Linked DNA regions of Variovorax paradoxus. The protein of the gene in region 2 binds, or shares a complex with, the protein of the main gene of each other region. Links are inferred from orthologs where the notes say so. Each region holds a gene or a part of one and is shown on either strand. Other genes may lie near its edges.

The links.
Region 1: the proteins of trxB (region 2) and trxA are in contact, whole or in part, in a crystal structure (PDB 1F6M), measured with the Escherichia coli proteins. The link is inferred for Variovorax paradoxus from one-to-one orthologs.

Annotation. Positions count from the first base shown.
Region 1 is NZ_CP045644.1:4,898,501-4,913,920, forward strand. The notes cover bases 5,313-8,074. They hold trxA (thioredoxin TrxA), read right to left. Parts: upstream 6,979-8,074; coding sequence 6,646-6,978; downstream 5,313-6,645. Other genes in these bases: rho (transcription termination factor Rho), read right to left, coding at 5,313-6,463; GFK26_RS22620 (PD-(D/E)XK nuclease family protein), read left to right, coding at 7,139-8,074. In the rest of the region: phosphate regulon sensor histidine kinase PhoR, read left to right, coding at 1-415; GFK26_RS22590 (MATE family efflux transporter), read right to left, coding at 435-1,793; GFK26_RS22595 (hypothetical protein), read right to left, coding at 1,797-3,524; GFK26_RS22600 (type B 50S ribosomal protein L31), read right to left, coding at 3,615-3,875; GFK26_RS22605 (oxidoreductase), read left to right, coding at 4,076-5,143; more of rho, read right to left, coding at 5,198-5,312; more of GFK26_RS22620, read left to right, coding at 8,075-9,694; GFK26_RS22625 (UvrD-helicase domain-containing protein), read left to right, coding at 9,691-12,963; GFK26_RS22630 (TIGR03862 family flavoprotein), read left to right, coding at 12,960-14,198; GFK26_RS22635 (GNAT family N-acetyltransferase), read right to left, coding at 14,211-14,639; dnaX (DNA polymerase III subunit gamma/tau), read left to right, coding at 14,955-15,420. UniProt on the Escherichia coli protein: Participates in various redox reactions through the reversible oxidation of its active center dithiol to a disulfide and catalyzes dithiol-disulfide exchange reactions.
Region 2 is NZ_CP045644.1:2,899,884-2,915,401, forward strand. The notes cover bases 1-2,860. They hold trxB (thioredoxin-disulfide reductase), read right to left. Parts: upstream 1,976-2,860; coding sequence 1,025-1,975; downstream 1-1,024. Other genes in these bases: rpmG (50S ribosomal protein L33), read right to left, coding at 358-531; rpmB (50S ribosomal protein L28), read right to left, coding at 543-776; GFK26_RS13275 (Crp/Fnr family transcriptional regulator), read left to right, coding at 2,159-2,833. Outside these bases: GFK26_RS13280 (DNA translocase FtsK), read left to right, coding at 2,928-5,378; outer membrane lipoprotein chaperone LolA, read left to right, coding at 5,560-6,201; GFK26_RS13290 (replication-associated recombination protein A), read left to right, coding at 6,229-7,521; GFK26_RS13295 (branched-chain amino acid ABC transporter permease), read left to right, coding at 7,762-8,691; GFK26_RS13300 (branched-chain amino acid ABC transporter permease), read left to right, coding at 8,705-9,913; GFK26_RS13305 (ABC transporter ATP-binding protein), read left to right, coding at 9,931-10,704; GFK26_RS13310 (ABC transporter ATP-binding protein), read left to right, coding at 10,706-11,482; GFK26_RS13315 ((2Fe-2S)-binding protein), read right to left, coding at 11,542-12,000; GFK26_RS13320 (xanthine dehydrogenase family protein molybdopterin-binding subunit), read right to left, coding at 12,012-14,207; GFK26_RS13325 (Crp/Fnr family transcriptional regulator), read left to right, coding at 14,364-15,146; GFK26_RS13330 (Bug family tripartite tricarboxylate transporter substrate binding protein), read right to left, coding at 15,118-15,518.

The DNA.
Region 1 (15,420 bases), 2.0 Mb from region 2 along the record:
GCACAAGCTCACGTTCACGTCGGAGGCCGAATCCGAACTGTCGGGCGCGCCGACCGAGCTGCAGAGCGCGATGTCGAACCTCGTGACCAACGCCATCCGCTACACGCCCGGCGGCGGCGAGGTGGCCGTGACGTGGCGGGTGCTGCCCGACGGGCGCGGCGAATATGCCGTGCGCGACACGGGCCCGGGCATTGCCGCCGAGCACATTCCGCGGCTCACCGAGCGCTTCTATCGCATCGACCGCAGCCGGTCGCGCGAGACCGGCGGCACCGGGCTCGGGTTGGCCATCGTGAAGCACATCGCGCAACGCCACGGGGCGGAGTTGCGCATCGAGAGCACGGTGGGCAAGGGCAGCCGCTTCACGCTGCTGTTCCCGGCGACACGCGTGCGCGAAGCACGCGTGATGGTCAAGTAGCGAGCAAGCCGCGCGGCCTTCAGCGGGCCCGCGCCTTCATCGTCCAGCGCAGCAGCGCGACGAACAGCAGCGCGGTGAGCGCCAGCGCCGCGGCGCTCATGAGCCAAAAGGCCAGTGGCGATTGCATGGCTTCCCACGGCCCCAGGCCGCGGTAGGCCAGCAGGTAGCTGCCGCCCAGGCCCATGCCCCAGAGCATCGCGCAGTAGATGACCAGCGGCGCCAGCGTCACGCGGTAGCAGCGCAGCACGAAGACGCACAGCGTCTGGAACGCATCAGCGACGTGATACAGCGCCACGGTGACCAGCAGCGCCGAGGCCATCGCGATCACGGCCGGGTTGTCGGAATACACATTGGCGAGCTGCGTGCGGAACGCGGCCATGGCGCCGGCATAGAGCAGCGCGAACAGCGCCGTGAGTTCGAAGCCCAGGCGGCAGGCATGGCGCGCCCGGGCGGTGTCGCCCGCACCGAGCCAGAAGCTCACGCGCGCACTGGTCGCGATGGCGAGCGACAGCGGCGTCATGTAGGCCACGGCCAGCAGGTTCGAGGCGATCTGGTGCGCAGCCGCCGCGGCGGTGCCCAGGCGCGCGATGAAGAGCGCCATCAGCGTGAAGGACGTCACTTCCACCAGCACCGCGAGGCCACCGGGCACGCCGAGCCGCGCGAACAGGCGGATCTGGCGCCAGTCGGGCGCCTCGATGCGCTCCCACAGCTGGTAGCCGCGGTAGAACGCGCCGTGGCGCAGCAGCCAGACGGCGCAGCCCAGCATGGCCCAGTTCACGCACAGCGTGGCCCAGGCGCAGCCCACCAGCCCCATCGCCGGCAGGCCGGCACCACCGAAAGTGAACCAGACCGACAGCGGCAGCTTCACGAGCAGCGAGGCCAGCTGCAGCCAGGTCACGAGCTTGGGCTTGCCCAGGCTCTGGTTCAGCGTGCTGAAGAGGCGAAAGAGCAGGGCGGGGGCTAGCGCAAAGGCCAGCACCGCGAGGTAGGCCTCGACCTCGCCGCGCATGTCGGCGGGCACCTGGGTCCAGCGCAGCGCCGCGCCGGGCAGCAGCAGCACGGTCATGCCGACCACGACGGCGATGGCTGCGAGGTAGAGCGACTGGCGCACCGAGCGGCCGATTTCGCCGCCCCGGTTGGCGCCGTGCAGTTCGGCCCACACCGGCAGCAGCGCCTGCAGCACGCCCATCAGTGAGACATACACGCTGACGAAGATCGCGGCGCCCACCGAGAGTGCAGCCAGCGCGCCTTCGGAGTAGCGGCCCGCGATGATGGTGTCGGCCACGCCGAAGGCCATCACGGCCAGCTGGCCGATCAGCACCGTGCCGGCGTGCCGTGCGATGAGTCCGCGTTCGCTCCCGTGCGTGCTGCTGCTCACGGGTCAGCGCACGATCTTCTCGTAGAGCAGCAGGTCGTCCGCGGGGCTGCTGGGGCGGCGCAGGGTGCCGCTGAAGCGCCATTGGTCCATCGGGATGATGGTGTGCAGCCGCTCGATGGTGTCGGGGCTCACGAGCAGCCAGGGGCAGTCGTTGCCCAGCAGCAGCGGCTGCAGGTTGAGGTTGCCGTGGTGGCGCAGTGCCGCGATGTGCGGCCGGCTCAGCGCCAGCTCGGCCACGCAGCGCGGATGGCCGATGCGTTCGGTCACGGCGCGCACCTGCGGGATGTAGCTGCGCGCGTAGTCGATGGGCGGCAGCCAGAGCGTCATCAGCAGCATCCAGCACAGGGCGGTGCCGCCGGCCGGCAGCACCAGCGTCTTCCAGAGCGCCGCGCGATGGCGGCCGGTGCGCCAGCGCACCAGCCAGCACCAGGCCAGCGTGGCGGCCAAGGCGAGCACGAAGGCGACCGGCGAGAACTCGGCCACGAAGCCCGGCACCAGCCGCGCGACGCTGGCGGCGGCCTTGCGCGGCGCGCCGGTCAGCATGGCGATCCAGTACATCCAGCCGAGCACGGCCAGGCCGCTGAAGAACAGCACGTTGAACCAGTCGATCAGCGCCGCCGCACTGCGACGGAAGGTCGGCAGCGCAAAGGCCGCCAGCGTGGCGAAGGCGGGCAGGGCCAGCAGCAGGGAGCGGTCGGAAAAATCGGTGGTCCAGGTGGCGGCCAGCGGCACCAGCGCAAACCACAGCGGCAGCGCGACGTGGCGCTCGAGCCATTGGCGGCGCCAGCGCCAGAGCGTCCAGAGCGCGAGCGGCCAGACCGGCCAGGTGAACCACAGCAGCAGCTTGGCCTGGCTGCGCACGTCGGACAGCAGCGAATTGCCCAGCGTGATCTTCCATTGCGCCAGGCCCAGGCCGAAGACCAGTGCGGCGGCCAGCACGGTGATGCCGACCATCGTCAGCAGGGCGGGCAGCGTGAAACCGGGGCTCTCGTCGTCGCTGCGGCCTTCTGCAACACGGTTGGCGCGCTGGTGGCGTTCGTAGGCGATGTACACCGCGCTGCCGATCGCCAGCGCGAGGCCGACCGTCGGGCCGCCGCTCAGCGTCATGCCGAGGGTGCCGACCACGAGCGCGATCACCGGGCCGACGCGGCGGTAAGGCAGTGCGGCCACGCCGTAGAACAGGTGCGAGGCGAAGTACAGCTGCGCCAGCGCGGGCGTGGTTTCATGCCCGAGTTGGGCCAGGCCCAGCGAAGCGATCAGCGCCAGCAGGCCGCCGTCGGCGATGGCGCGGGCGTAGTCGGTGGGACGCGCCTCGCCGCCGAAGGCAAAGGCCACGGGCTGGGCGCGCGGCGTGCGGGCCAGGTAGTAGACGGCGTACCAGGTCGCGGTGAAGGTGCCCCACAGCATCAGCGCGAACACGAAGCGCACGGCCAGGTCGGGGTTGACCCACGACGGGGCGAGCTGGATCGCCCAGGCGCCGATCCAGTAGGGGATCAGCGCGGGTGTCTCGGGGCGCATGCCCAGCAGCAGCGGGTCGAACCAGCGGGCGAGGCCCTCGGTGCTGCGGGCCAGCTCGGCCATGTAGCCGAAGGCCGTGATGTCGGCGCTCTTCCAGGGGCCCCGGCCGAGCAGGCCCGGCAGCAGGTAGGCCGCGCACAGCAGCAGCAACGCGACGCGCGGCAGCCGGCGTACGGCATTCTGGGCAACGATCGCGGGGGTCGGCTGGTTCAAGGGGCAGGTGGAAGAGGCGGACGGGTGATTGGAAAGAAAAAGGGCAGCGCGGTAAACCGGGCTGCCCTCGACGCCAGAGCGCGTGCCTGATTACTTGGCAGCGGTCTTGCCGAAACGGTTGCGGAACTTCTCGACGCGACCGCCCATGTTGTCCACCGACTTTTGGGTGCCGGTGTAGAAGGGGTGCGATTCGCTGGTGGTGTCGAGCTTGTACAGGGGCAGCTCGCGGCCGTCGTCCGTCTTGCCCATTTCCTTGGTGTTCGCGCACGAACGGGTCACGAACTTGAAGCCGTTCGACATGTCGACGAACAGAACTTCGCGGTAATTCGGGTGGATGCCTTCTTTTGCCATGGTGTTTCCTTTTGCGCTGTTGGAATCAATGCGCGGTCGATGCGAGAGCCACCAGCGTGCCAGCAATCTGGCGCGCCGCCCTGAGGCCTTTGACGTGAAGTGTGAGGGCCAAGGAAGCCGGGCGACGTGCCCAGCCGCACTTTTCGCGGAGCCCATGATTATCGCATACTGCCCCAATTGCGAGCAAACCGGGTCCTCCCATGACTTCTACACCCCTTCGCGCCGGTCTTGTCGGCTACGGTTTTGCCGGCCAGACCTTTCATGCGCCCGTGCTTTCGGCCGTTCCGGGGCTCGAACTGGCGGCCGTGGCGAGTTCGCAGCCGCACAAGGTGCATGCCGACTGGCCGGATGTGGCGGTGGTGCCCGATGTGGCGGCGCTGGTCGCCCGGGCGGACATCGACCTCGTGGTGGTGGCAACGCCCAACGCCCAGCACCATCCGGTCGCCAGGGCGGCCCTGGAGGCCGGCAAGCACGTGGTGGTTGACAAGCCGTTCACGCTCGATGTGGCCGAGGCGCGGGAGCTTGAACTGTTGTCGAGGCGCAACAATCGCGTGCTCTCGGTCTACCAGAACCGGCGCTTCGACGCCGACTTCCTGACGCTCCAGCAGGTGCTGGCGTCCGGCGACCTGGGGCGCCCGGTGTACCTGGAATCGCATTTCGACCGCTTCAGGCCCCAGGTGCGCGAGCGCTGGCGGGAGCAGCCCGTGCCGGGTTCGGGCCTGTGGGTGGACTTGGGCGCGCATCTGGTCGATCAGGCCGTGCAACTCTTCGGCCGGCCCGACACGCTGCAGCTCGACACCGCTGCCTTGCGAGATGGCGCACTGGTCGAAGACTATTTCCACGCCGTGCTGCGCTACGAGAGCGGCCCCCACGCGCCCCTGCGCGTGGTGCTGCACGCCACGACGCTCGCGGCCCATGCGGCGCCGCGCTACATCGTGCACGGCACGCGCGGCAGCTACGTCAAGCACGGCGTCGATCCGCAGGAAGACGCGCTGCGCGCCGGCCAACGACCGCCGGCCGAAGGGTGGGGCGCCGATCCGATCGATGGCGAACTCACTTTGATCGGCAGCGATGGCGCGCCGCACTTTCACGCAGTGCCGACGCAGTCTGGAAACTACGTCGACTACTACGCCGCGGTCCGCGACGCGATCCTCGGCAAGGGGCCGAATCCCGTGCCGCCGGAGCAGGCCGTCGCATTGATGGAACTGCTCGACATCGGCCGCCAGAGCGCCACCGAAGGCCGCGCCATCCGTATCGAACGCCCATGAAAAAAGCGCGTTGACCCGTGTGGGTCAACGCGCTTTTGCGGGAGAGCCTGAAGCTCAGCCGCCGCGACGCATCATGTCGAAGAACTCGACATTGGTCTTGGTCGCCTTCATGTTCTTGAGCATCAGCTCCATCGACTCGATCTCGTCCATGTTGTACATGAGCTGACGCAGGATGCGGGTCTTTTGAAGGATCTCGGGCGCCAGCAGCAACTCTTCGCGGCGCGTGCCGCTGCGGTTGAGCTGGATCGACGGGAACACGCGCTTTTCGTACAGGCGGCGGTCCAGGTGGATTTCGGAGTTGCCGGTGCCCTTGAACTCCTCGAAGATCACTTCGTCCATGCGGCTGCCGGTGTCGATCAGCGCGGTGCCGATGATGGTCAGCGAGCCGCCTTCTTCCACATTGCGCGCGGCGCCCAGGAATCGCTTGGGGCGCTGCAGTGCGTTGGAGTCGACACCGCCGGTCAGCACCTTGCCCGACGAGGGCACGACGTTGTTGTAGGCGCGGGCCAGACGGGTAATGGAGTCCAGCAGGATCACCACGTCCTTCTTGAGCTCGACCAGGCGCTTGGCGCGCTCGATCACCATTTCGGCGACGTGCACGTGGCGCGCTGCGGGCTCGTCGAAGGTCGAAGCAATGACTTCGCCCTTCACCGTGCGCTGCATTTCGGTCACTTCTTCAGGGCGCTCGTCCACGAGCAGCACCATCATGTGCACGTCGGGGTAGTTGGCGCTGATCGCGTGGGCGATGTGCTGCATCATCACCGTCTTGCCGCTCTTGGGCGGCGCCACGAGCAGGGCGCGCTGGCCTTTGCCGATGGGGGCGATGATGTCGATGATGCGGCCGGTGAGGTTCTCTTCGCCCTTGACGCCTTCGCGCTCCAGCTTCATCTGTTCCTTGGGGAACAGCGGCGTCAGGTTCTCGAACATCACCTTGTGCTTGTTGGCTTCGGGTGCGCCGTCGTTGACCTTGTCGAGCTTGGTCAGTGCAAAGTAGCGCTCGCCGTCCTTGGGCGTGCGCACTTCACCTTCGATCATGTCGCCGGTGTGCAGGTTGAAGCGCCGCACCTGGCTGGGCGAGATGTAGATGTCGTCGGTGCTGGCCGTGAAGCTGGTGTCGGGACTGCGCAGGAAGCCGAAGCCGTCGGGCAGGATTTCGAGCACGCCGTCGGCGAAGACCTGTTCGCCGGCCTTGGCGCGCTTCTTGATGATCGCGAACATCAGCTCCTGCTTGCGCATGCGGCCGATGTTTTCGATTTCAAGCGCCTCAGCCTGCTTGAAGACTTCAGACACGTGGAGTGCCTTGAGTTCGTTTAAGTGCATGGAACGACCCCTGGAGGGGTAATCGAAACGGGAACGGGGGGAGGTTTGATGTGGGGCAAGAACTGCCTCACGAACCGGGGAACTCGAACCGGTTGCCTGATGAAAGGCCCGGTGAACTGAGGGCGATTATGACAGGAAAATCGCCCCGGCCAACGCATTGCGCGCTGGCCGGAAGAAATGCCTCAGGCGAGTTGCTGGTCGATGAAGGCCGTGAGTTGCGCCTTGCTCATGGCGCCGACCTTGGTGGCGGCCAGCTGGCCGTCCTTGAACAGCATCAGCGTGGGGATGCCGCGGATGCCGAACTTGGCGGGGATGTCGCGGTTTTCGTCGACGTTGAGCTTGGCGATCTGCAGCTTGCCTTCGTACGTGGCCGAGACCTCGTCCAGGATGGGGGCGATCATCTTGCAGGGACCGCACCATTCGGCCCAGTAGTCGACCAGAACCGGCTGGCTGGACTTGAGCACGTCGGCCTCGAAGGAAGAATCGGAGATGTGTTTGATCAGTTCGCTGGCCATGTGATGTGTCCTTGTGCGCAGAGAGAGTTTCGGTGCAGCTAAAGTGCTGGTCATTGTGACAGAAACCAAGGGGTGACGTGCCATGCGGCCCGGCTATGGCGGCGATAGCCAAAGCCCTTTGCGGCCCTGCCGCCGACCCCCTCAACCCCCTCGATAGAACATGAACGAAGGCCATCCCGTCCAGGCCCTGTGGTGCGATCCCGCCGACGGCGTCGTCGCGCGGATCGTCCGCGCGCTCGGCGAACGGCAGCTGCATGCGGCGCGCACCGTCGTGCTGGTGCCGTATGCGCAGCTGATGGCGGTCGCGCGCGGCATGTGGGCGCGCTGCGGCAGCCCGGGCTTCGTGCCGCGCTTCGAAACCACGCACAACTGGGCGCGCAGCGCTGGCGGCTTCCTGCCGTCCGGCTACGACATCGCCTTCGACATGGCGCGCGACCTGGTCACGGCGCAGGGCCTGCTCGCGCAGTCGGGCTTCCAGTCCGAACGCTTTGCGCTTGCTGGGCGCGTGGTCGAGCTGGCCTATCAGCTGGCGCCGTTGGCCGCTGCCGTGACGCCGGAGCTGCGCAGCAGCGACTGGGCACAGAGCGCGGCCAAGGTGGCTGAAGCGGGCAGCGAGTCGGAATGGTTCCGCATCGAGAGTGCGTTGATCCGCGTCGCCGTGGCCTGGGCCGCGAACTCGGGCTACGCGACCGACGTGCTGCTGCGCGACGCGGCACGCACCCAGGTCGATGCGCTGATCGTGCTCGAGGGCTTCCAGACCGACCCGCTGACGCAGGCGCTGAGCGCGCTGTGGGGTGATCGCGCCATCCGCATTCCGCTCGTGCCCGCCGACGCACCGCCGTCTGCCGCCCACGCCCACGTGGCGCTCGACCCCGAAGACGAGGCCCAGCTGGCCGCCGCCTGCGTGCTGCAGCACCTGGCCGAGGGCCGCGCGCCCGTCGCGCTCGTCGCCACCGACCGCGCGCTCACCCGCCGCGTCAGCGCGCAGCTGAGCACGCAAGGCATCGTTACGCACGACGAAACCGGCTGGAAGCTGTCCACCACGCGCGCCGCCGCCACGCTGATGAGCGCACTGCGCGCTTGCGCGCACGACGCCGCCACCGACCAGGTGCTCGAATGGCTCAAGAGCGGCGCCGAGGTCGACGTGCTCGCCGTCCAGTCGCTCGAAATGCGCCTGCGACGCGAAGGCGTGCGCGACTGGCAAGCCTGGTGCGCGTTGATCGCGCGCAGCGACAAACCGCAAGACGAAGGCCTGCGCGCCTTCACCCTCACCATCGAAGCCCGCCGCGCACCGATGGCGCGCGCGCGCTCCCTGGCCGACTGGCACCGCGCGCTGCGCGAGCTGCTGACGGTCGGCGAACAGTGGGACGCGCTCACCGCCGACTTCGCAGGCGCCAAGGTCATCGGAGCCCTCTGGCTCGATGCCGACGCGCACGGCGAGGAAGACGAGTTTCCCGGCGGACGCCACAGCCTCGCCGAATTCACGGCCTGGGCGCGAGACGTGCTCGAAGACGCCAGCTTCGTGCCGCCCGCCGGCGACGAAACCCCCAAGGTGTCGGTGCTGCCGATGAACCAGCTGCTGGGCCGCGTCTTCGGCGCCGTCGTCATTCCCGGCTGCGACGACCGCCGCATGCCCGCGTCGCCCGAGCCGCCGGGCAACTGGAGCGCGGCGCAGCGCCTCGACCTGGGCTTGGCGTCGCGCGATGTGCTGGAGGCCGCGCAGCGCGCGGCCTGGGCCATGGCCACGCGCAACCCGTGCTGCGACCTGGTCTGGCGCCATTCCGACGCCAGCGGCGAGCCCGTGCGCCCGAGCCCGCTCGTGCAGGCCCTGCAGCTCGCCCATGCACTGCAGCCGGGCGTCGATCCGCGCACGCCACGCGACGTCACCGTCACTCCGACCCTGCGGCCCACGCCCTCGGGCGCGCTGCTGCCGCTCACCAACGTGTCGACCAGCGTCTACGAAGACCTGCGCCGCTGTCCCTATCGCTTCTTCGCGCTGCGCCAACTCGGCCTGCGCACCGCCGACGAGCTCGATGCCGAAGTCGACAAGCGCGACTTCGGCAACTGGCTGCACGCGGTGCTCGGCCAGTTCCACGAGACCTTGCGCGACGCGCCGACGACCGATGCGCAAGCGCGCGTCGCGCTGCTCGCCGGCACCGCGCGCGATGTCACGCAGACGCTCGGCTATTCCGATGCCGAGTTCCTGCCCTTCGCCGCCGCGTGGCCGGCGGTGCGCGATGGCTACCTCGAATGGCTCGCGAAACATGAAGCGGGTGGGGCGGTCTTCGTCGAGGCTGAACCCTGGAAAGAACAACCGCTGGGCACCCTGCGGCTGGTCGGCCGGCTCGACCGCGTCGACCGCACCGCCGACGGCCAGCCCTTCGTGATCGACTACAAGACCGAGACCGCCTCCGTCACCAAGGAGCGCGTGAAAGACCCGACCGAAGACACGCAGCTGGCTTTCTACGCGGCGCTGATCGCCGACGACACGCTGCGTGCGGCCTACGTCAACGTCGGCGAGAAGTCGTCGGGCACGCAGACCGTCGAGCAGCCGGCCGTGGTCGAGGCGCGCGATGCGCTGGTCGCCGGCATCATCGACGACTTCGCGCGCATCGCGCAGGGCGCGCCGCTGCCGCCGCTGGGCGAGGGGAGCGTGTGCGATTTCTGCGCCGCGCGCGGCCTGTGCCGCAAGGATTTCTGGGAGGTCACGCCATGAACGGCGCTGCCTACGAACACAACGGCCGGCACGTCGCGCGCGAGGCCTTCTACACCGTCGCCTGCGATCCGCGGCGCTCGGTCGCGGTCGAGGCCTGCGCGGGCGCCGGCAAGACCTGGATGCTGGTGTCGCGCATCGTGCGTGCGCTGCTCGAAGAGGGCGAATCGGCCTGCGAACCGCACGAGATCCTGGCCATCACCTTCACCAAGAAGGCCGCCGGCGAAATGCGCGAGCGGCTCGACCAGTGGCTCGCGCTGTTCGCCGAGCTCGACCCGGCCGCTTCGCAACGCGAACTCGTGATGCGCGGCATGACGCCCGAGGCCGCGCAGGCGGCTGTCCCGCGCCTGCAGGGGCTTTATCGGCGGCTGCTCGAAGGCGGGCGGCCCGTGCAGTTCCGCACCTTCCACGCGTGGTTCGCGGGCCTGCTGCGCAACGCGCCGCTCGCCGTGCTGCGCGAGCTGGGCCTGCCGGCGAACTACGAACTGCTCGAAGACGATGCCGAGGCGCGCACCCACACGTGGCGGCCATTCTTCGAAGCCGTGACCGGCGACGCGCGCGCGCTGGCCGACTACTACGCCGTCGTCGCCACCCACGGCCGCTCGCAGACGGCGAAGGCGCTGGGCGAAGCGCTGTCGAAGCGGGTCGAGTTCTTGCTGGCCGATGCCGAGAACGCGGTGGCGCCTTTCGATGTGCTGTACCCGACCTTGCAAGGGCTCGAGGTGCCGACCGATGCACTGCGCGGCGACGCCGTGCGCCGTCGCTGGCTCGACCGCGCCGCCGCCCTCGGCCGCGAGGCCAACAAGACACCGCAGAAGGCTGCCGAAGCCATCATCGACGTGTTCGGCAACGGCGAGCCTGCGCCCGAGACGCTGACCGACGCACTCGCGGTGCTGCGCAAAACGTTCTTCGTCGCGAGCGAAGACCGGCTCACCAAGAACCTGCAGAAATTCCCCGCCGCACAAGAGGCCGAAACCGAGCTGCAGCTGCTGTGCGCTGCGCAGGCCCAGCACGCGGCCTGGCTGTACCAGCAGCGCATGACGCGGCTCACGCGCCTGCTGATCACCGCCTTCGGCGAGGTCAAGCGCGCGCACGGCTGGGTCGACATGAACGACGTCGAGCAGGCCGCGCAGCTGCTGCTGGGCCAGTCGGCGCTGTCGGGCTGGGTGCAGGAGCGGCTCGACGCCCGCGTCGCCCACCTGCTGATCGACGAGTTTCAGGACACCAATCCGCTGCAGTGGCAGGCGCTCTACGGCTGGCTCAGTGCTTACACCGGTGCGGGCGGCAGTGCGCCGCGCGTGTTCATCGTGGGCGACCCCAAGCAGAGCATCTACCGCTTCCGCCGCGCCGAGCCGCAGGTGTTCATCGCGGCCAAGAAGTTCGTGCGCGAAGGGCTCGGTGGCGAGCTGCTCAACTGCGACCACACGCACCGCAATGCGCGCGCCGTGGTCGGCCTCGTCAACAGCGCGATGCTGGCCGCGCAGACGGCCGGCGAGTTCGACGGCTACCGCGCCCACACCACCGAACGCGGCGACGACGGCGAACTGCTGAAGCTGCCCGCCATCGACCGCGACGCCGTGGACACCGCCGCGGTCGCTGCGCCGGCCGACGACGGCATGCTGCACTGGCGCGACAGCCTCGTCACGCCGCGCGTGCTGCCCGAAGAGCAGCTGCTGCAGAAGGAGTGCGAACAGGCCGCGCGCTGGGTCGCGCAACGCATCGCCGACGGCACGCCGCCGCGCCAGATCATGGTGCTGGCGCGCCGCCGCAGCCGGCTGTCGGCCATGCAGGACGCGCTGCGCCGCCGCCACATTCCCGTGCAGCAGCCCGAGAAGAACGACCTGAACGATGCGCCCGAGGTGCAGGACGTGGTCGCGCTGCTCGACGCGCTGGTGTCGCCTGCGCACGACCTGTCGTTGGCGCGCGCGCTCAAGTCGCCGCTGTTCGGCATCGACGACGACACGCTGGTGCAACTGGCCCGCTGCCAGCGCGAGACGCCGGTGGCCAGCTGGTTCTCGCTGATCCAGAAAGGCGAGGGCCTGCCGCCCGTGCTGATCGAGGCGGGCGTGCAACTGCGCCGCTGGCAGCGCTGGCTGATGGCGATGCCGCCGCACGACGCGTTGGATGCGATCTTTCACGATGGTGATGTGCTCGCGAAGTTCGGTGCCGCAGTGCCGGCAGCTTTGCGCCAGAGCGCGCTGGCCAACCTGCGCGGTCTGGTTGCCGCCTCGCTCGACATCGACGGTGCGCGCTTCGCGACGCCTTACGCCTTGGTGCGTGCCTTGCGTGCGGGCGGCGTGCGCGCGCCCACCGTGGCCGCGCCCGAAGCCGTGCAGCTGCTGACCGTGCACGGCGCCAAGGGCCTCGAAGCCGACACCGTGCTGATGCTCGACTGCGACGCCCCGCCGCCGCGCGCGCAGACCATGGGCGTGCTGGTCGAATGGAAGGGCAGCGACAGCGCGCCGACGCGCTTCGTGTTCCTGGCCAGCGAGAAGACGCCGCCGGCCTGCGCCGCCGCGCTGCTCGAGGAAGAGCAGCACGCGCGCCACCGCGAAGAACTCAATGGCCTCTACGTGGCGACCACGCGGGCGCGCGAGCGGCTGGTGCTGTCGTCGGTGAAGCCGTCGCGCGCCAACGAGGGCAGCTGGTGGACGCGGCTGGAACCGCTGTGCGAGCCGACCGAAGCCGACGAACCGCTGGTCGAGGCGTCTGCCGCCGCGGAGGCCGGCTCGGCCACCTTCGCGATGAAGCGCCTGCCCGCACCACTCGTGGCTGCAACCGGTGCAGTGCCCGAAAAGAAAAAGGCGCAAGACGCCACGGTCGACGCGCGCGCCGCCGCGTTCGGCCAGGCCATGCACCGGCTGCTCGAATGGGCGGTGCCCGGCGAGGCCTTGCCACCGGCCCATGTGCGGGCGGCCGCGCGCGAGTTCATGCTCGATCCGCAACAGGCGCGCGGCGCCGCGGCGCTGGCCCAGCGCATCCGCGCGGGCGCCGGGGCCTGGGTGTGGGACGATCGCAGCATCGACTGGCATGGCAATGAAGTCACGCTGGTCCACGAGGGCGATACCTTGCGCATCGATCGGCTGGTGCGCGAGCGCGCCACCGGCGCATGGTGGATCCTCGACTACAAATCGGCCGCGCGCCCCGAACGGGACGCGGCCCTGATCGCACAGATGCAGCGCTACCGCGCTGCCGTGCAACATGCCTACCCCGGTGCCACGGTGCGCGCCGCGTTCCTGACCGGGCAGGGCGAACTGGTGAATCTCGAATGACTGTTTCTCCTACCGTCGCCGTCATCGGCGGCGGACCTGCCGGCCTGATGGCGGCCGAAGTGCTGAGCGCGTCCGGCGCGCAGGTGCACGTGTACGACGCGATGCCCTCGGTGGGCCGCAAGTTCTTGCTGGCCGGCCGTGGTGGCCTCAACCTCACGCACTCGGAGCCCTTCGATGCGTTCCTGACGCGCTTCGGCGAGCGTCGCGCCCAGCTCGAGCCGCTGCTCGCAAAGTTCGGTCCGCCGCAGGCGCGTGAGTGGGCGGCCGGGCTGGGCATCGAGACCTTTGTCGGCACCTCGGGACGCGTGTTTCCGACCGACATGAAGGCCGCGCCTCTGCTGCGCGCCTGGCTGCATCGCTTGCGCGCCGCGGGCGTGCAGTTCCACATGCGCCATCGCTGGGTGGGTGATGGGCCATTCGATGCGAACGCACTGCGCTTTGGGACGCCGACAGGCGAAGTCACGGCCAAGGCCGATGCGGTGGTGTTGGCGCTGGGCGGCGCGAGCTGGGCGCGCCTGGGCTCCGACGGCGCGTGGGCACCGTGGCTGCAGGCACAAGGCGTGGCGGTGGCGCCGCTGCTGCCCGCCAATTGCGGCTTCGACGGTGCGGGCTGGAGCGAACATTTTTCGAGCCGCTTCGCAGGGCAGCCCTTCAAGTCGGTCGCGATCGCCTTCACCGACAGCCAGGGGCGCCACTTTGCGCGCAAGGGCGAGTTTGTCGCGACGGCCACGGGCATCGAAGGCAGCCTGGTCTATGCGGCGTCGGCGCTGCTGCGGGACGAGATCGCGGCGAACGGCAGCGCGACGCTGCTGCTCGACCTGCTGCCCGATCGCAGCGCCGAGCAGGTGCTGGCCGCGGTGAAGCATCCGCGCGGCGCGCGTTCGTTGAGCAGCCACCTCAAGAGCCGGCTCGGCATCGAAGGCATCAAGGCCGGCGTGCTGCACGAAGCGCTGAGCAAGGAAGCGATGCAGGATCCGGCGCAGCTCGCCGCCACGATCAAGGCCGTGCCGCTGAAACTCGTCGCGACGCGCCCGGTCGACGAGGCGATCAGTACGGCGGGCGGCGTGCGCTTCGACGCGCTCGATCCGGCGCTGATGGCGACGGCGCTGCCCGGCGTGTTCGCGGCAGGGGAAATGCTCGATTGGGAGGCGCCGACGGGGGGCTACCTGCTCACGGCGGCCATGGCCAGTGGGGCGGCTGCCGCGCGCGGCGCGATCGCGCGGCTGGGGCTGTAGCCGCAGGCGTACTCAGCGGACGCAGGGCCAAAAGAACACCTGCTCGGGGTCGGCCGCATCGAGGTTGTCGATGTGGCCGCTCTCCCTGAACCCGGCTTCTTTCAGCAGCGATTGCATCGCCGCGTTGGAGCGGTTCGTGGAAGTGAAAAGCTTGGGGCGTTCGCAGATCGACTGGAAGTGATCGACGAGCTTCAGGCCGAGTCGCCTGCGACGAAACTTCTCTCCGACCATCAGCATCTCGATGAAGCCGCTGTCGAAGAAGTGGTGGTGCAGCACGCCGTAGGCGGCGATGTCGCCATCCATCTCGATCACGTGGCAGAAGCGATCTTCGATCCAGCCTTTGATCTGCACGGCGCGGCGCGCATCGTGCGCGGCCACGGTGTCGAGGCGCACCAGCGCTTCGAGATCGCTGATACGGGCGGGCCGGATGTCCATGTTCATGGCGGGCTGCGCGAAATTCTGGGAGGTTGAGGTGTCCGGGGTTGGTAACCCCTGGACACAGCGCGTGAGTTCTCTGAAAAGGAACTCACGGCTTCTAAATGTTAGGTTGACGAGCCTTACCCCTGGCACTGACTACGCAGTTAGGGCTGCTTGGTTCCCCACCTGACCCGGTTGGCCACTTCACCATGCAGGGAGGCCCGTCAGGTTGCATTCTAACCGCGTGAATTTGTCCCCTTCGCCGGGGCGTGAATCATTTCGAGGGGGACGGGAAACAAGCGTGAAGTGACCCCCGCCGCGCCTTTTAGAATGCCCGCAATGTCTTATCTCGTGCTCGCTCGCAAGTTCCGTCCGAAAACCTTCGGTGAGATGGTCGGTCAGGGGCATGTGGTCCAGGCGCTGGAAAACGCGCTGACGACGCAGCGCCTGCACCACGCCTATCTGTTCACCGGCACGCGAGGCGTGGGCAAGACCACGGTGTCGCGCATCCTGGCCAAGTCGCTCAACTGCCAGGGCCCGGACGGGCAGGGCGGCATCACGGCGACGCCGTGCGGTGTGTGCCAGGCCTGCCGCGACATCGATTCGGGCCGCTTCGTCGACTACACCGAACTCGATGCGGCCTCCAACCGCGGCGTCGATGAAGTGCAGTCGCTGCTCGAACAAGCCGTCTACAAGCCGGTGCAGGGGCGCTTCAAGGTCTTCATGATCGACGAAGTGCACATGCTCACGAACACCGCGTTCAACGCGATGCTCAAGACGCTCGAGGAGCCGCCCGAGTACCTCA
Region 2 (15,518 bases):
CCAACCCCAGTTCTGGCGACCATGCTTGCGCAGCCACACCAGCACCGTCGAGCGGCCCTGGATACCGTAGCGCGCCTGAGCCTGCTTGTACGTGAGCTCGCCTTTTTCTACCTGATCGACCACCGACAGCTTAAAAGCCAGCGTGTAGTCCCGCTGTGTGCGTTTGACGCCTGATTCCATTGACTTGCCTTTTCTTGACAGAAAAGGTGTCAACCCAGATCAGGACGGGTCATAGGGAACAAAGAAGCCGACCTGGGGTCGGCTTTTTTGCGCCCGCCTTTTCTGCTTTCGCAAAAAACGACGGGCAATAAAAAACCCGCTGGGTGAGCAGCGGGTTTTTTGGGAGAGCAGGCTGAATTACTTCAGTTTGATTTCCTTGTATTCGACGTGCTTGCGCGCCTTGGGGTCGAACTTCATGATCGACATCTTTTCAGGCATCGTCTTCTTGTTCTTGCTCGTCGTGTAGAAGTGGCCGGTACCCGCGGTGGATTCCAGCTTGATCTTTTCGCGTCCGCCTTTGCTCGTTGCCATGATTCAGCTCCTTAAGCTTGGCCGCGGGCACGCAGGTCTGCGAGCACGGCATCGATACCGTTCTTGTCGATCAGGCGCAGTGCAGCGCTCGAAACGCGCAGGCGAACCCAGCGGTTTTCGGTCTCGACCCAGAAACGGCGGTATTGCAGGTTCGGCAGGAACCGGCGCTTGGTTTTGTTGTTGGCGTGGGAAACGTTGTTTCCGACCATCGGGCCTTTGCCCGTTACGTCGCATACGCGTGCCATGTGGACACTCTTTCTTGAACAGCTGGCACCGGCGCAATCAGGGCGATTGCAGGGTGTTTTGCAGCTTGACCTCGCCAGAAACGGGTGGCGGTACCCCGGATTTGCCGCAACCAGACTCCCGGTGGGAGGTGGCCCTATTTCGGCAAAGCCTCGGATTATAGCCCCTTCAGGGCCCGCAGGGCTGGCCGCGCCGCAGAAGCGGGAAACCGGGCCCGGCAGGACGGTGACCCCTCCCCCGGGGAAGGGTCTCAGTGTTCCTCGAGGAAGCGCTGCGCGTCGAGGGCGGCCATGCAGCCCGTGCCGGCGCTCGTGATGGCCTGGCGGTAGATGTTGTCCTGCACGTCGCCGGCCGCGAACACGCCGGGCACGCTGGTCATCGTCGCGAAACCCTTCAGGCCCGAGCGGGTCACGATGTAGTTGTCCTTCATTTCCAGCTGGCCCTGGAAGATGTCGGTGTTCGGGTGGTGACCGATCGCGATGAAGCAGCCCTTGAGCGTGATGTCTTCGGTGGTCCCGGTCTGCGCGTTCTTGATGCGAACGCCCGTCACGCCCGTGTCGTCGCCGAGCACCTGGTCGAGCTCGCTGTGCAGCTTCAGTTCGATCTTGCCTTCGGCCACTTTTTCCATGACCTTGTCGATCAGGATGGGCTCGGCGCGGAACTTGTCGCGGCGATGCACGAGCGTCACCTTGTTCGCAATGTTGGAGAGGTACAGCGCTTCTTCGACGGCCGTGTTGCCGCCGCCGATCACGCAGACCTCTTGCTCACGGTAGAAGAAACCGTCGCAGGTTGCGCAGGCGGAGACGCCGCGGCCCATGAACTTTTCTTCGGAATCCAGGCCCAGGTACTTGGCCGATGCGCCCGTGGCAATGATCAGCGAATCGCACGTATAGGTGCCGCTGTCGCCCGTGAGCGTGAACGGGCGCTTGCTCAGGTCGACCTTGTTGATGTGGTCGAACACGATCTGCGTCTTGAAGCGTTCGGCGTGCTCGAGAAAGCGCTGCATCAGCTCCGGGCCTTGCACGCCATGCACGTCGGCCGGCCAGTTGTCGACCTCGGTGGTGGTCATGAGTTGACCGCCTTGCGCGATGCCCGTGATGAGCAAAGGCTGGAGGTTGGCGCGTGCGGCGTAGACGGCGGCGGTGTAGCCGGCCGGGCCGGAGCCCAGAATGAGAACCTTGGCGTGTTGGGGTGCGGACATGAGTAGAAAACCTAGGATAGACGCTGCGTCAGCGTGTACATTTTCAGGGTGGTAGCGATACGTGGGGAGTATCACCGCCCGGTTCAACACCGGGTGCACGGTGTTTTCAATGCGCGCGATTGTAGTAATCCATGGGCTCGGCATCAGGATCGCATCAGCGCGCTGTTTCAGGGATTGATACGAATGTCGATGCTGTCCAACCTTGAATTGCTTCGGCGCGTTCCATTGTTCGCGTCGTTGACGGCCTCGCAGTCCGCAAGCATTGCGGATGCGATCATCAAGAAGCGCTTCAAACGCGCCGAGGTCGTTGTAGAGCAGGGCAAGAAATCCGATGCGCTGTACATCATCCTGACCGGGCGGGCTCGCGTCACGAGCGCCGACAGCCGCGGCCGCGAAGTGATCCTGGCCACGCTGCATCCCGGCGACTATCTCGGCGAAATGAGCCTGATCGACGACGAGCCGCATTCGGCCACCGTGCGCACCGAAATCCAGTGCGACGTGCTCATGCTGGGCCGCGACGCTTTCGCGCGCTGCCTGCCCGAGAACTCCTCGATGGCCTACAACATCATGCGCGGCCTGGTGCAGCGCTTGCGCCACGCCGACCGCAAGATCGAGTCGCTGGCGCTGATGGACGTGTACGGCCGCGTGGCCCGCGCGCTGCTCGAGTTCGCCAGCCAGGACGGCCTGGGCAACCTCAAGGTCCGCGACAAGATCTCCCGTCAGGACCTGGCCAAGATGGTCGGCGCCTCGCGCGAAATGGTGAGCCGCGTGATGAAGGACCTGGAAGAGCGCGGTTTCGTGCAGTCCCAGGAAGACGGCTCGGTGATCATCAAGGACCGGCTTCTGTCGCTGACCTGAGCCCATAGGCCGGGCGCTTTCGGCGCCCACGGCCTTTTGTTGTAGTGTTCGGGCGGCCGGCCTCCGTTTTTTCGGGCCGGGCGCCGTGCTTTTCATGACCTATTCGCTTCATACGCTTCAATCGTCGTCCTCTTCTTCTTCCGCTGCCGAAGGGCAACCCGTGCGCCTGCGCGCCCTGCGCTTCGCCCACGAAATCACCTTGATCGCCGGGTTCGCAGCCCTCCTGTTCTGGCTGCTGGCGATGCTGAGCTTCACCCCCTCCGATGCCGCCTGGTCGACCTCGGGCACGGGCGGTGAAATCAAGAACTGGGGCGGCCGCATCGGCGCCTGGCTGGCCGACGGCAGCTATTTCCTTGCCGGCTATTCCGTCTGGTGGTGCCTCGCGGCGGGCCTGCGCGCATGGCTCTCGTCGCTGGCCGGCTGGCTGCGCGGCGGTGAACCGACGCCGGCGCTCGAGCAGCCCCCGCGCGGTCGCTTCAACCGAAGCCGGCTCGCTTTCTGGTTCGGCCTCGTCCTGCTGCTGTGCGCGAGCGCGGTGCTCGAATGGTCGCGCCTGTACCGGCTCGAATCCCACCTGCCGGGTTCGGGCGGCGGCGCCCTCGGCTACCTCGTGGGGCCGGCGAGCGTGCGCTGGCTGGGCTTCACGGGCTCGGCGCTGGTCGCCATTGCGGGCGGCGTGATCGGCTCGGCGCTGGTCTTCCGCTTTTCGTGGAGCCTGATTGCCGAGCGCATCGGTGCCCGTGCCTACTCGCTGTTCGAGTCGCGCCGTGAAAAGCGCGAAATGGCGGCCGACATCGCCATGGGCAAGCAGGCCGCACGCGAACGTGCCGGCGACGAGGAAGAGTTGGCGCCCGCGCCACGCGCCAAGAAAATGCGTCCCAGCAAGGAGACCGCGTTCGGCGAAGCGCTGGATCCGAGCTTCGACGACGAAGAGGAAGAAGTCGCGCCCAGGCGCCGCCCCGCATCGCCGCCCGTGCAGATCGAGCCTGCGATGACCGAGGTGCCCCGCAGCGACCGCGTCGTCAAGGAGCGCCAGAAGCCGCTCTTCAACGAACTGCCCGACAGCAAGCTGCCGCAGGTCGACCTGCTCGACCCCGCGCTGGTGCGCCAGGAAACGGTGTCCTCCGACACGCTCGAGATGACCTCGCGCATGATCGAGAAGAAACTGAAAGACTTCGGCGTCGAGGTGCGCGTGGTGCTCGCTTCGCCGGGCCCCGTCATCACGCGCTACGAAATCGAGCCCGCCACCGGCGTCAAGGGTTCGCAGATTCTCGGTTTGGCCAAAGACCTGGCGCGTTCGCTTTCGCTGGTGTCGATCCGCGTGGTCGAAACGATCCCGGGCAAGAACTACATGGCGCTCGAGTTGCCGAACGCCAAGCGACAGTCGATCAAGCTCAGCGAAATCCTGGGCTCGCAGGTCTACAACGAAGGCAAGTCGATGCTCACGATGGGCCTCGGCAAGGACATCATCGGCAACCCCGTGGTGGCCGACCTCGCGAAGATGCCGCACGTGCTGGTGGCCGGTACCACCGGTTCGGGCAAGTCGGTCGGTATCAACGCGATGATTCTGTCGCTGCTCTACAAGGCCGAGGCACGCGACGTTCGCCTGCTCATGATCGACCCGAAGATGCTCGAAATGTCGGTCTACGAAGGCATTCCGCATTTGCTGGCGCCCGTGGTCACCGACATGCGCCAGGCGGCGCACGGCCTGAACTGGTGCGTGGCCGAGATGGAACGCCGCTACAAGCTCATGAGCAAGCTCGGCGTGCGCAACCTGGCCGGCTACAACACCAAGATCGACGAAGCCAAGGCGCGCGAGGAGTTCATCTACAACCCCTTCAGCCTCACGCCCGACGATCCGGAACCGCTGCGCCGCGAGCCGCACATCGTCGTCATCATCGACGAGCTGGCCGACCTGATGATGGTGGTCGGCAAGAAGATCGAAGAGCTGATTGCTCGCCTCGCGCAGAAGGCGCGCGCCGCCGGCATCCACCTGATCCTGGCCACGCAGCGGCCCAGCGTCGACGTGATCACCGGCCTCATCAAGGCCAACATCCCCACGCGCATCGCGTTCTCGGTGGGCTCCAAGATCGACAGCCGAACCATCCTCGACCAGATGGGCGCCGAGGCGCTGCTGGGCATGGGCGACATGCTCTACATGGCCAGCGGCAGCGGCCTGCCGATCCGCGTGCATGGTGCCTTCGTGAGCGACGAGGAAGTCCACCGCGTGGTGGCCTACCTCAAGAGCCAGGGCGAGCCCGACTACATCGAAGGCGTGCTCGAAGGCGGCACGGTCGATGGCGACGGTGACGGCGACCTGCTCGGCGGCGGCGGCGATGCCGAAAAAGATCCGATGTACGACCAGGCGGTCGAGGTCGTGCTCAAGAACCGCAAGGCCAGCATCTCGCTGGTGCAGCGCCACCTGAAGATCGGCTACAACCGCGCCGCGCGCCTCGTCGAAGACATGGAAAAAGCCGGGCTCGTGAGCGCCATGAGCGGCAGCGGCCAGCGCGAAATCCTCGTGCCCGCGCGCCAGGCGGAGTGAGCCGCAAGCGCGCCACCGACGACCACCATCGCCACCGCTGCAGGGCCGGTTACGTGCTGAGAGGCAAGTTGCAAACGCGCACCGGTACCGCTGCAAATCTTCATCAAAGCCTACAGATGCCGGCATCTGCTGCGGGTAGTGTCGATGGACATCGCAGCAACGTTTTTCCGAGGAACCTCCCATGAAGAAAACCCGCCTCTGGCTGTTGGCCGGCCTGTTCTGTACGGTGGCCGGCAGTGCCTGGGCCGACGGGCTCGAAAGCCTCGAAGCCTTCGTGAAGACCGTCAAGTCTGGGCGCGCCGAGTTCACCCAGACCGTGACGGCCCCGCCGCGCGAGGGCCAGCCGGGCCGCGTGAAGACGTCGACCGGCACCTTCGAATTCCATCGCCCCGGCAAATTCAAGTTCGACTATCGCAAGCCCTTTGCGCAGAGCATCGTCGCCGACGGCAAGACGCTCTGGCTCTACGACGCCGACCTGAACCAGGTCACGCAGCGCACCCAGGCGCAGGCGCTGGGCTCGACGCCCGCGGCGCTGATTGCTTCCGCGGCCGACCTGCGCGCCCTGCAGGCCGATTTCGCGCTGGAAGCCGCACCGGAGCGTGATGGCCTGCAGTGGGTCAAGGCCACGCCGAAGAACAAGGACGGCCAGCTGCAGAACGTGATGGTCGGCTTCCAGGGCGACGCACTCGCGGCCCTCGAGATCCTGGACAGCTTCGGCCAGCGCTCGATGCTCAAGTTCAGCAAGGTCGAGGTGAACCCGGCGTTGCCCGCCAGCACCTTCGAGTTCAAGGCGCCTGCGGGTGCCGACGTGCTCAAGCAGTAATCCCCTCAGCAAGACGGCATCTCCGGTTTGGCCACGCGCTCCCACCAGCCCCTCGCCGAGCGCCTGCGTCCCAAGACGCTCGGCGAAGTGATCGGCCAGCAGCACCTGCTCGGTCCGGGCATGTCGCTGCGCATCGCCTTCGAGTCGGGCCAGCCGCACTCCTGCATCCTCTGGGGCCCGCCGGGCACCGGCAAGACCACCATCGCGCGGCTCATGGCCGACGCTTTCGATGCGCAGTTCCTGAGCATCAGCGCGGTGCTGGGCGGCGTGAAGGACATCCGCGAGGCGGTCGAGCAGGCCACGTTGGCACGCGACGGGCTCACGCAGCAGCGCACGATCGTCTTCGTGGACGAGGTGCACCGCTTCAACAAGAGCCAGCAGGACGCGTTTTTGCCGCACGTCGAGTCGGGCCTGTTCACCTTCATCGGCGCGACCACCGAGAACCCGTCGTTCGAAGTCAATTCGGCCTTGCTCTCGCGGGCGGCGGTGTATGTGCTGCAGTCGCTTAACGAAGGCGACCTGAAGCTGATCGTTGCCAAGGCGCAATCGATCCAGGCGGTTCCGGCCATCGACGAGGCGGCCATCGACCGCCTGGTGGCCTACGCGGACGGCGACGCGCGCCGCCTGCTCAACACGCTCGAGACGCTGGCCGTCGCGGCCGGCGCCGAAAAGCTCACGAACATCACCGACGAGTGGCTGCTGCGCGTGCTCGGCGAGCGCATGCGCCGCTACGACAAGGGCGGCGAGCAGTTCTACGACACCATCAGCGCGCTGCACAAATCGGTGCGAGGCAGCGACCCCGACGCTGCCCTGTATTGGTTCGTGCGCATGCTCGACGGCGGCGCCGATCCGCGCTACATGGCGCGCCGCCTCGTGCGCATGGCCAGCGAAGACATCGGCCTGGCCGACCCGCGCGCGCTGCGCCTGGCGCTTGACGCGGCCGAGGTCTACGAGCGGCTGGGCACGCCCGAAGGCGAGCTGGCACTGGCCGAATGCGTGGTCTACCTGGCCATCGCGCCCAAGTCGAACGCGGTCTACAAGGCCTACAACGCGGTGCGCGCGCTGGTGAAGAAAGACAGCACGCGCCCGGTACCGATGCATCTGCGCAATGCGCCCACCAAGCTCATGAAAGAGCTCGACTACGGCAAGGGCTACCGCTACGCGCACGACGAGGAGGGCGGTTTCGCCGCCGGCGAGCGCTACCTGCCCGAGGGCCTGGAAGGCCAGGTTTTCTACGAGCCGGTCGAACGTGGACTCGAAATCCGTATCGCAGAAAAGCTGCGCGAACTGCGCCGTCGCAACGCTGAACGAGACGATTGATACCGTCTTGCAACATGCGCTCACGCCGCGCATGACCTCTCCCACATACAGCATGAGGTGAGCGGGTAAACCCCGGTCATCCCGCCCCAAAACAGCGCCGGGGCATGTCTAAAATCCCGCCCACCAAACCTACCGACGGCACATGTTGGCTGGTTTTTTGCTTGTCAAGCCAGAGGCGCCAAACCGGTGCCTCGGTAGGTGAATGGCACCCGCAAGGTGCAACACATAGGGAATCGCGTTATGGAAATATTGCTGCAGCAGATCATCAACGGTCTGGTTCTCGGCAGCATGTATGCCTTGATAGCCTTGGGCTACACCATGGTGTACGGCATCATCAATCTGATCAATTTTGCGCACGGTGAAGTGCTGATGGTGGGGGCGCTCACAAGCTGGACCATCATCGGGCTCATGAAGGACGGCATGCCCAACACACCGGGCTGGCTGATTCTTCTCGTCGCGCTGATCATTGCCTGCGTCGTCGCGGCAAGCCTCAACTTCGTGATCGAAAAAGTGGCCTACCGGCCGCTGCGCAACAGCCCCAAGCTCGCACCGCTCATCACCGCCATTGGCGTGTCGATCCTGCTGCAGACGCTGGCCATGATCATCTGGAAGCCGACCAACAAGGCGTACCCCAACCTGCTGCCGACCGACCCCATCCACGTGGGCGGCGCAGTGATCTCGCCCACGCAGGTGATGATCCTCAGCGTCACGGCGTTCTCGCTCGTGGTGCTGATGTGGCTGGTCAATTACACCAAGCTCGGCCGCGCGATGCGCGCCACCGCCGAGAACCCGCGCGTCGCGGCGCTCATGGGCATCCGGCCCGACATGGTCATCTCGGCCACCTTCATCATCGGCGCCGTGCTCGCGGCCATCGCCGGCGTGATGTACGCCTCCAACTACGGCATCGCGCAACACGCGATGGGCTTCCTGCCCGGCCTGAAGGCCTTCACGGCGGCCGTGTTCGGCGGCATCGGCAACCTGGCCGGCGCAGTGGTCGGCGGCATTCTGCTGGGCCTCATCGAGGCCATCGGCTCCGGCTACATCGGCACCCTCACGGGGGGCGTGCTGGGCAGCAACTACAGCGACATCTTCGCTTTCATCGTGCTGATCGTGATGCTCACGCTGCGGCCTTCGGGTCTGCTCGGCGAGCGCGTGGCGGACCGGGCCTGAGGAGCAGCACACCATGAAAAACAGCAAGAACCTCGCGCTCTACATCCTCGGCGTGGTCGCCGTGCTGGCGCTGCCCATCCTGTTGCAGACCCAAGGCAATGCCTGGGTGCGCATCGCCGACATCGCATTGCTCTACGTGATGCTCGCGCTCGGCCTGAACATCGTGGTCGGCTACGCCGGCCTGCTCGACCTGGGCTACGTGGCCTTCTTTGCGGTCGGCGCGTACCTCTACGCGCTGATGGGTTCGTCGCACCTCTCGGACACCTTCCCGTGGTTCAAGGCGATGTTCCCGAACGGGCTGCACACCTCGCTCCTGATCGTGGTTCCGCTCGCCCTGGTGGTGGCCGGTGTGCTCGGCGCGATGCTCGGGGCGCCCACGCTGAAGCTGCGCGGCGACTACCTCGCCATCGTGACGCTCGGCTTCGGTGAAATCATCCGGGTGTTCCTGAACAACCTCGACCAGCCGATCAACATCACCAACGGACCGAAGGGCATCACGGCGATCGACTCCATCAAGTTCTGGGGTCTCGACCTCGGCAAGGCGTGGAAGTTCGACGGCTTCACGATCTCGTCGGTCACGCTGTATTACTACCTGTTCCTCGCGCTGGTGGTGGCCACCATCATCATTTCGCACCGGCTGCAGATCTCGCGCATCGGCCGCGCCTGGATGGCCATCCGCGAAGACGAAATCGCTGCCAAGGCGATGGGCATCAACACCCGCAACATGAAGCTGCTGGCCTTCGGTATGGGCGCCAGCTTCGGCGGCGTGTCGGGCGCGATGTTCGCGGCCTTCCAGGGCTTCGTGTCGCCCGAGTCCTTCAGCCTGATGGAGTCGGTGATGATCGTCGCCATGGTCGTGCTCGGCGGCCTTGGGCACCTGCCCGGCGTCATTCTGGGCGCCGTGCTGCTGGCCGCGCTGCCCGAAGTGCTGCGTTACGTGGCCGGCCCGCTGCAGGCGATGACCGACGGCCGCCTCGACGCGTCCATCCTGCGCCAGCTGTTCATTGCGCTGGCCATGATCATCATCATGCTGATGCGTCCGCGCGGCCTGTGGCCTTCGCCGGAGCACGGCAAGACGCTGACGAAGAAGAACGGCGTGCCCGTCGACCCGGCCCATGCGGCCGTGGCGCCCGGTTCGCTCCAGACCCACGCACCGGGCATCGACAGCCCCGCCGACGAAGTGCCGGGTGCGGCATCGCGTCCCATGTCCATCAATCCGTGAGCCCAGGAAACACAGACATGACGACAGACACCATCCTCGAAGTTCGCGGCATCTCCAAGCGTTTCGGCGGCCTGCAGGCCCTCTCCGACGTGGGCATCACCATCAAGCGCGGGCAGGTCTACGGCCTGATCGGGCCCAACGGCGCCGGCAAGACGACTTTCTTCAACGTGATCACCGGGCTGTACACGCCCGACAGCGGCACCTTCGAGCTGGCCGGCAAGCCCTACCAGCCGACGGCCGTGCACGAAGTGGCCAAGGCCGGCATTGCACGCACCTTCCAGAACATCCGCCTCTTCGCCGAAATGACGGCGCTCGAGAACGTGATGGTCGGGCGCCACATCCGCACGCACTCGGGCGTGTTCGGCGCGATGCTGCGCACCAAGGGTTTCAAGGCCGAAGAAGCGGCCATCGCCAAGCGCGCACAAGAGCTGCTCGACTACGTGGGCATCGGCAAGTTCGCCGACTACAAGGCGCGCACGCTGAGCTACGGCGACCAGCGCCGCCTCGAGATCGCCCGCGCACTGGCCACCGACCCCCAGCTCATCGCGCTGGACGAACCGGCCGCCGGCATGAACTCGACCGAGAAGGTCCTGTTGCGCGAGCTCATCGACCGCATCCGCAAGGACAACCGCACGATCCTGATCATCGAACACGACGTCAAGCTCATCATGGGCCTGTGCGACCGCGTCACCGTGCTCGACTACGGCAAGCAGATTGCCGAGGGCAACCCGGTCGAGGTACAGAAGAACGAAAAGGTGATCGAGGCCTACCTCGGCACCGGAGGACATTGAGATGAGCACCGCAGAAGCAACGATGGCAACCACGACGGCAGCGGCTGCAGCCGCCAAGGCCGCAGGCAAGAACCTGCTCAAGGTCCGCGGCCTGAAGGTCGGCTACGGCGGCATCCAGGCCGTGAAGGGCGTGGACTTCGACGTGTTCGAGGGCGAGCTGGTCTCGCTCATCGGCTCCAACGGCGCCGGCAAGACCACCACCATGAAGGCCATCACCGGCACGCTGCCGGCCGGCGCGGGCGAGATCGAATTCATGGGCCGCAGCATCAAGGGCCGCGGCGCCTGGGACCTGGTGGGCGAGGGCCTCGTGATGGTGCCCGAGGGCCGCGGCGTGTTCACGCGCATGACGATCACCGAGAACCTGCAGATCGGTGCCTACATCCGCAACGACAAGGCCGAGATCGCGAGCGACATGGAGCGCGTGTTCGTGACCTTCCCGCGCCTGCGCGAGCGCAAGGACCAGCTGGCCGGCACGATGTCGGGCGGCGAACAGCAGATGCTGGCCATGGGCCGCGCGCTCATGGCGCGCCCGAAGGTGCTGCTGCTCGACGAACCCACCATGGGCCTGTCGCCGATCATGTGCGACAAGATCTTCGAGGTGGTGCAGACCGTGGCCTCGCAAGGCGTCACGATCCTGCTGGTGGAACAGAACGCCAACCGCGCGCTGCAACTGGCCGACCGTGGCTACGTGATGGAGTCGGGCCTCATCACGATGAACGGCGACGCCAAGGAACTGCTGCGCGATCCGCGCGTGCGCGCCGCCTACCTCGGCGAGTAAGCACCAGCCAGTGCCAACCGGCCAGCACCGCCGAGCGCGGTGGCTGGCCGTTTTGACGTCTATCCCATCATCGCGGCGGCGGCCTTGATCGCCTCGCGGATGCGGCCGTAGGTGCCGCAGCGGCAGACGTTCTCGATGGCGTCGATGTCGGCGTCCGTCGGGGTGCGCGTGCGGCGCAGCAGGTCGACCGCGGCCATGATCTGGCCCGGCTGGCAGAAGCCGCACTGCGGCACGTCCAGGTTCATCCAGGCCTGCTGCACCGGGTGCAGCGTGTTGCCGTTGGCCAGGCCTTCGATGGTCGTCACCTGGCGGCCGCGCACGTCGGACACGCGCACCGAGCAGGTCGTCACGGCCTTGCCGTCGACGTGGCAGGTGCAGGCCTTGCACACGTTGATGCCGCAGCCGTACTTCGGGCCGGTGATGCCGAGCTTGTCACGCAGCACCCACAGCAGCGCCAGGTCGTCGGGCGCCTCGACGTCGACGTTCTGGCCGTTCACCTTGAAAGATTGCACAGGCATGGTGGGTCTCCTCAGGCGGGAATCGGAACGTTGACGGGCGTGGGCAGCTTGCCCGGCGGGATCGGCGTGAAGTCGACCGGAAAGTTCAGCGGGAAGCTGCGCGGCTTGATGCCGGTGGCGCGCCCGTAGGCGTTGGCAATGGCGCCCGAACTCGCCGACAGGCCGACCTCGCCCAGGCCGCCGATGGCCTCGCCGTTGGCCGGCATGATGATGATCTTCACGTCCTTCGGGTAGTGCTTCATGCGCGAGAAGTGGTACTGCGAGTAGCTGCCTTCCAGCGGCAGGCCGTTCTGGATGTGCAGGCCTGCGGTGAGCACCAGCGCGATCGATTCGCACAGGCCGCCCTGCAGCTGCGCCTCGATGCCCGAGGGGTTGATCGGCGTGCCGACATCGATGGCGATGGTCGCGCGCACCACGCGGGCCTGCGCCGGCACGCGCGCGTCGATCTCGACGATGCAGGCCGTGAACGACTTCGACTCCTGGTGCACCGCCACGCCCTGCGCAAAGCCCGCCGGCATCGCCTTGCCCCACTGCGCGGCCTCCGCCACCGCCTTCAGCACCGCGCGGGCGCGCGGCAGGCGCAGGTACTCGAGCCGGAACGCGATCGGGTCCTTGCGCGCGGCGCGGGCCATCTCGTCAACAAGGATCTCTTCCACCAGTCGCGCGGGCTGGATGTGCACCGAGCGGTAGGAGCAGGTGTTCATGTCCATCGCCACCGGCGTCAGCAGCTTGGTCGTGACGCCGAAGTTGTACGGCGAGGTCACCATGGTCTTGAACATCACCTGCTCGATCGCGAAGTTGCCCACCGTCTGCGGGAAGGCATTGGGCAGCGCGATGGCGGCGGCCTCGAGCATGTTGCCGAAGCCATGGCGCGTGTCCAGGCGCACGCTGGCGATGCGCTGCTCGAAGGCGATGACCTGGCCCAGCAGCATCGTGGCGCGCGCCTTCTGGTAGATCGGCGGGCGGATGCGCGTGTGGCGCATGTCGTCGGTGCGGTGGTACATCAGGCGGCAGGGGCGCCCGAGCGCCTTCGACACCTGGATCGCCTGCAGCACCGGGTCCCAGAACAGGCGCCGCCCGAAGGAGCCGCCCGAGGGCACCGCATGCACGACCACCTTGTTCAGCGGCAGGCCCAGTTCGGCGGCCACCGCCTGCTGGGTGACGATGGGGCTCTGCAGTCCGGCCCAGATTTCGGCGCGGTCCGCTCGCACGTCGGCAATCGCACATTCGACTTCCATCGGGCAGTGCGCGGCCGGCGCGAACTCGAACTCGGCCTCGACCGTCAGCGCGCCCAGCGGCGGCAGCGCAAAGGGCAGCAATGACGATTTCAGCTTGCGCATGATGGTCGCGTTCGATTCGCCGTCGAGCGGACCCGCGGCCCAAGTCACGTCGAGCGCGTTCACCGCCGCCCAGGCCTGCCCGAAGGTCTCGGCCATCACGGCCACGCCCGGCGGCGTCGGTGTGATGCCGTTGGTCGACGGAATCGGCACCACGCCGATCACGCCCGGCATCGCCATCACCGTGTTCATGTTGTTGATGCCGACGAACTTGCCGTTGATGGTCGGCGGGCGCCGCACCATCGTCGGCTTGGCATTGGGCACGGCCTGGTCGAGCGTGAACTTCTTGCGTCCGGTGACGATGTCGAGCGCATCGAGCCGCGTCACGCGCTGGCCGACCACCGAGGGCGTCGAGCCCGAGAGCAGGCCGCCGAGGCCGCCCAGCATCGGCATGCCCGCGTGCATCGAGCGCACGCTCGACGAGCCGCCCGTGAGCTGGTTCCAGATCAGCTCGGGGCTCGCGTCGGCCGACGTGACTTCGATCGCGCTCAGCGGCAGGCGCAGCTTGTCGGCCAGCATCATCGCGCTGGCCGTGGCGATGCCCTGGCCCACCTCGAGCCGCGGCAGCGCGAGCCGCACGCGGCCGTCGCCGGTGTTCGTCACCTTCACGAGCGGCATGGTCGGCAGCGACGTGAGCGTGACCGCATCGCCGATGTCGATCAGGTCGGTGGTGTCGGGCGGCGTCATCGGCAGCAGCGCGGCGACTGCGGCGGCGGGCGCCGTGAGGGCGCCGAGCCCCGCGATGCCCGCCGCCGCCGATGCCAGCGGCGCGGCCGTGGCGTAGCCGAGCACATCGCGCCGGCGCAGGCCGTGCCCATCCCCGTCGTCCGGTCCGCGCGCGGGGCGCGGGTCCTTGTTCGAACGCTTCATCGTTGTCTCCTTGTTGTTTGGCGAACGCGAATGACTGTGGCACCATCGCCGCGCCGAAGATGTCGTTGCAACGACATTTCTTACGGTACCCCGCCGACCGGCGCCTGCGACGGATCGGCCGATGCGATGTCACGAGGGAAGACAGCAGGAGGCGCGATGTCGGACGCGTTGGAGAACATGCTCCGCGAGAGCTTGTGGGCGCGCTCGCTCACGGACGACGAACTCGATCGCGTCGTGCAGGAGTCGCACGAGCGCGTGGTGCCGGCCGGAGGCTTCGTCGTGCGACGCGGCGAACCCGCGGATCACTGGATCGGCGTGATCGATGGCCTCATGAAGATGTCGGTGTCGCTGCCCGACGGGCGCGTGTCCACGTTCACCGGCGTGACCGCCGGCGGCTGGGGCGGCGAAGGCTCGCTGCTCACGCCCGGATGCTGGCGCTACGACGGCGTGGCGCTGCGGCCGACGCGCGTGGCCTGCGTGCCGCGACACAGCTTTGAGCGGCTGATGTCCACCAGCATCGACTTCAATCGGTTTCTGTTGTTACACATCAATGCGCGACTGAGCCTGTTCATCGGTCTCATGGAATTCGATCGGCTGCTCGGCCCCGACGCGCGCGTGGCGCGCTGCCTGGCGAGTCTGTTCGACCCCATCCTCTACCCGCGCGCAACGCGTTTCGTGCGGCTGAGCCAGGACGAGATCGGCCTCTTGTCGGCCGTGTCGCGCCAGCGTGCCAACCGTGCGCTGCACGCACTGCAGCGCGACGGCCTGTTGCGCATCGAACACGGCGGCGTGGAAGTGCTCGACCTCGCGGGCCTGCGCACGTACCAGGGCGGGGCGGCGGAAGCGGCGGCGGCCGTTGCTGCGGCCACCGACACGGAAGCGAGCGCGGAAGCGCCCTTGGACGACCTCGTCAGTCCACCTTCGCCCCGGTGGCCTTGACCACCTTCTCGTACTTGATCAGTTCGCTCTTCATGAAGCTGCCGAACTGCTCGGACGAATTGCCGACCGGCTCGGCCAGCATCGAGGCGAAACGGGTCTTCGTTTCCGGCGCGTTCAGCGCGGCGACGAAGGCCTGATTGAGCTTTGCCACCACGTCGGGCGGCGTGCCGGCCGGTGCGACCAGGCCCCACCACGTGTCGATCGAGAAGCCCTTGAGCGTGTCGGCCACGGGCGGCACGTCGGGCAGGGCGTTGCTGCGCTTGAGTGTCGTGACCGCGATCGCCTTCAGCTTGCCCGAGCGGATGTTCGGCGCGGCCGTGGCGAGGTTGTCGAAGTTGAAGTCGACCTGACCCGACAGCAGCGCCAGCTGCG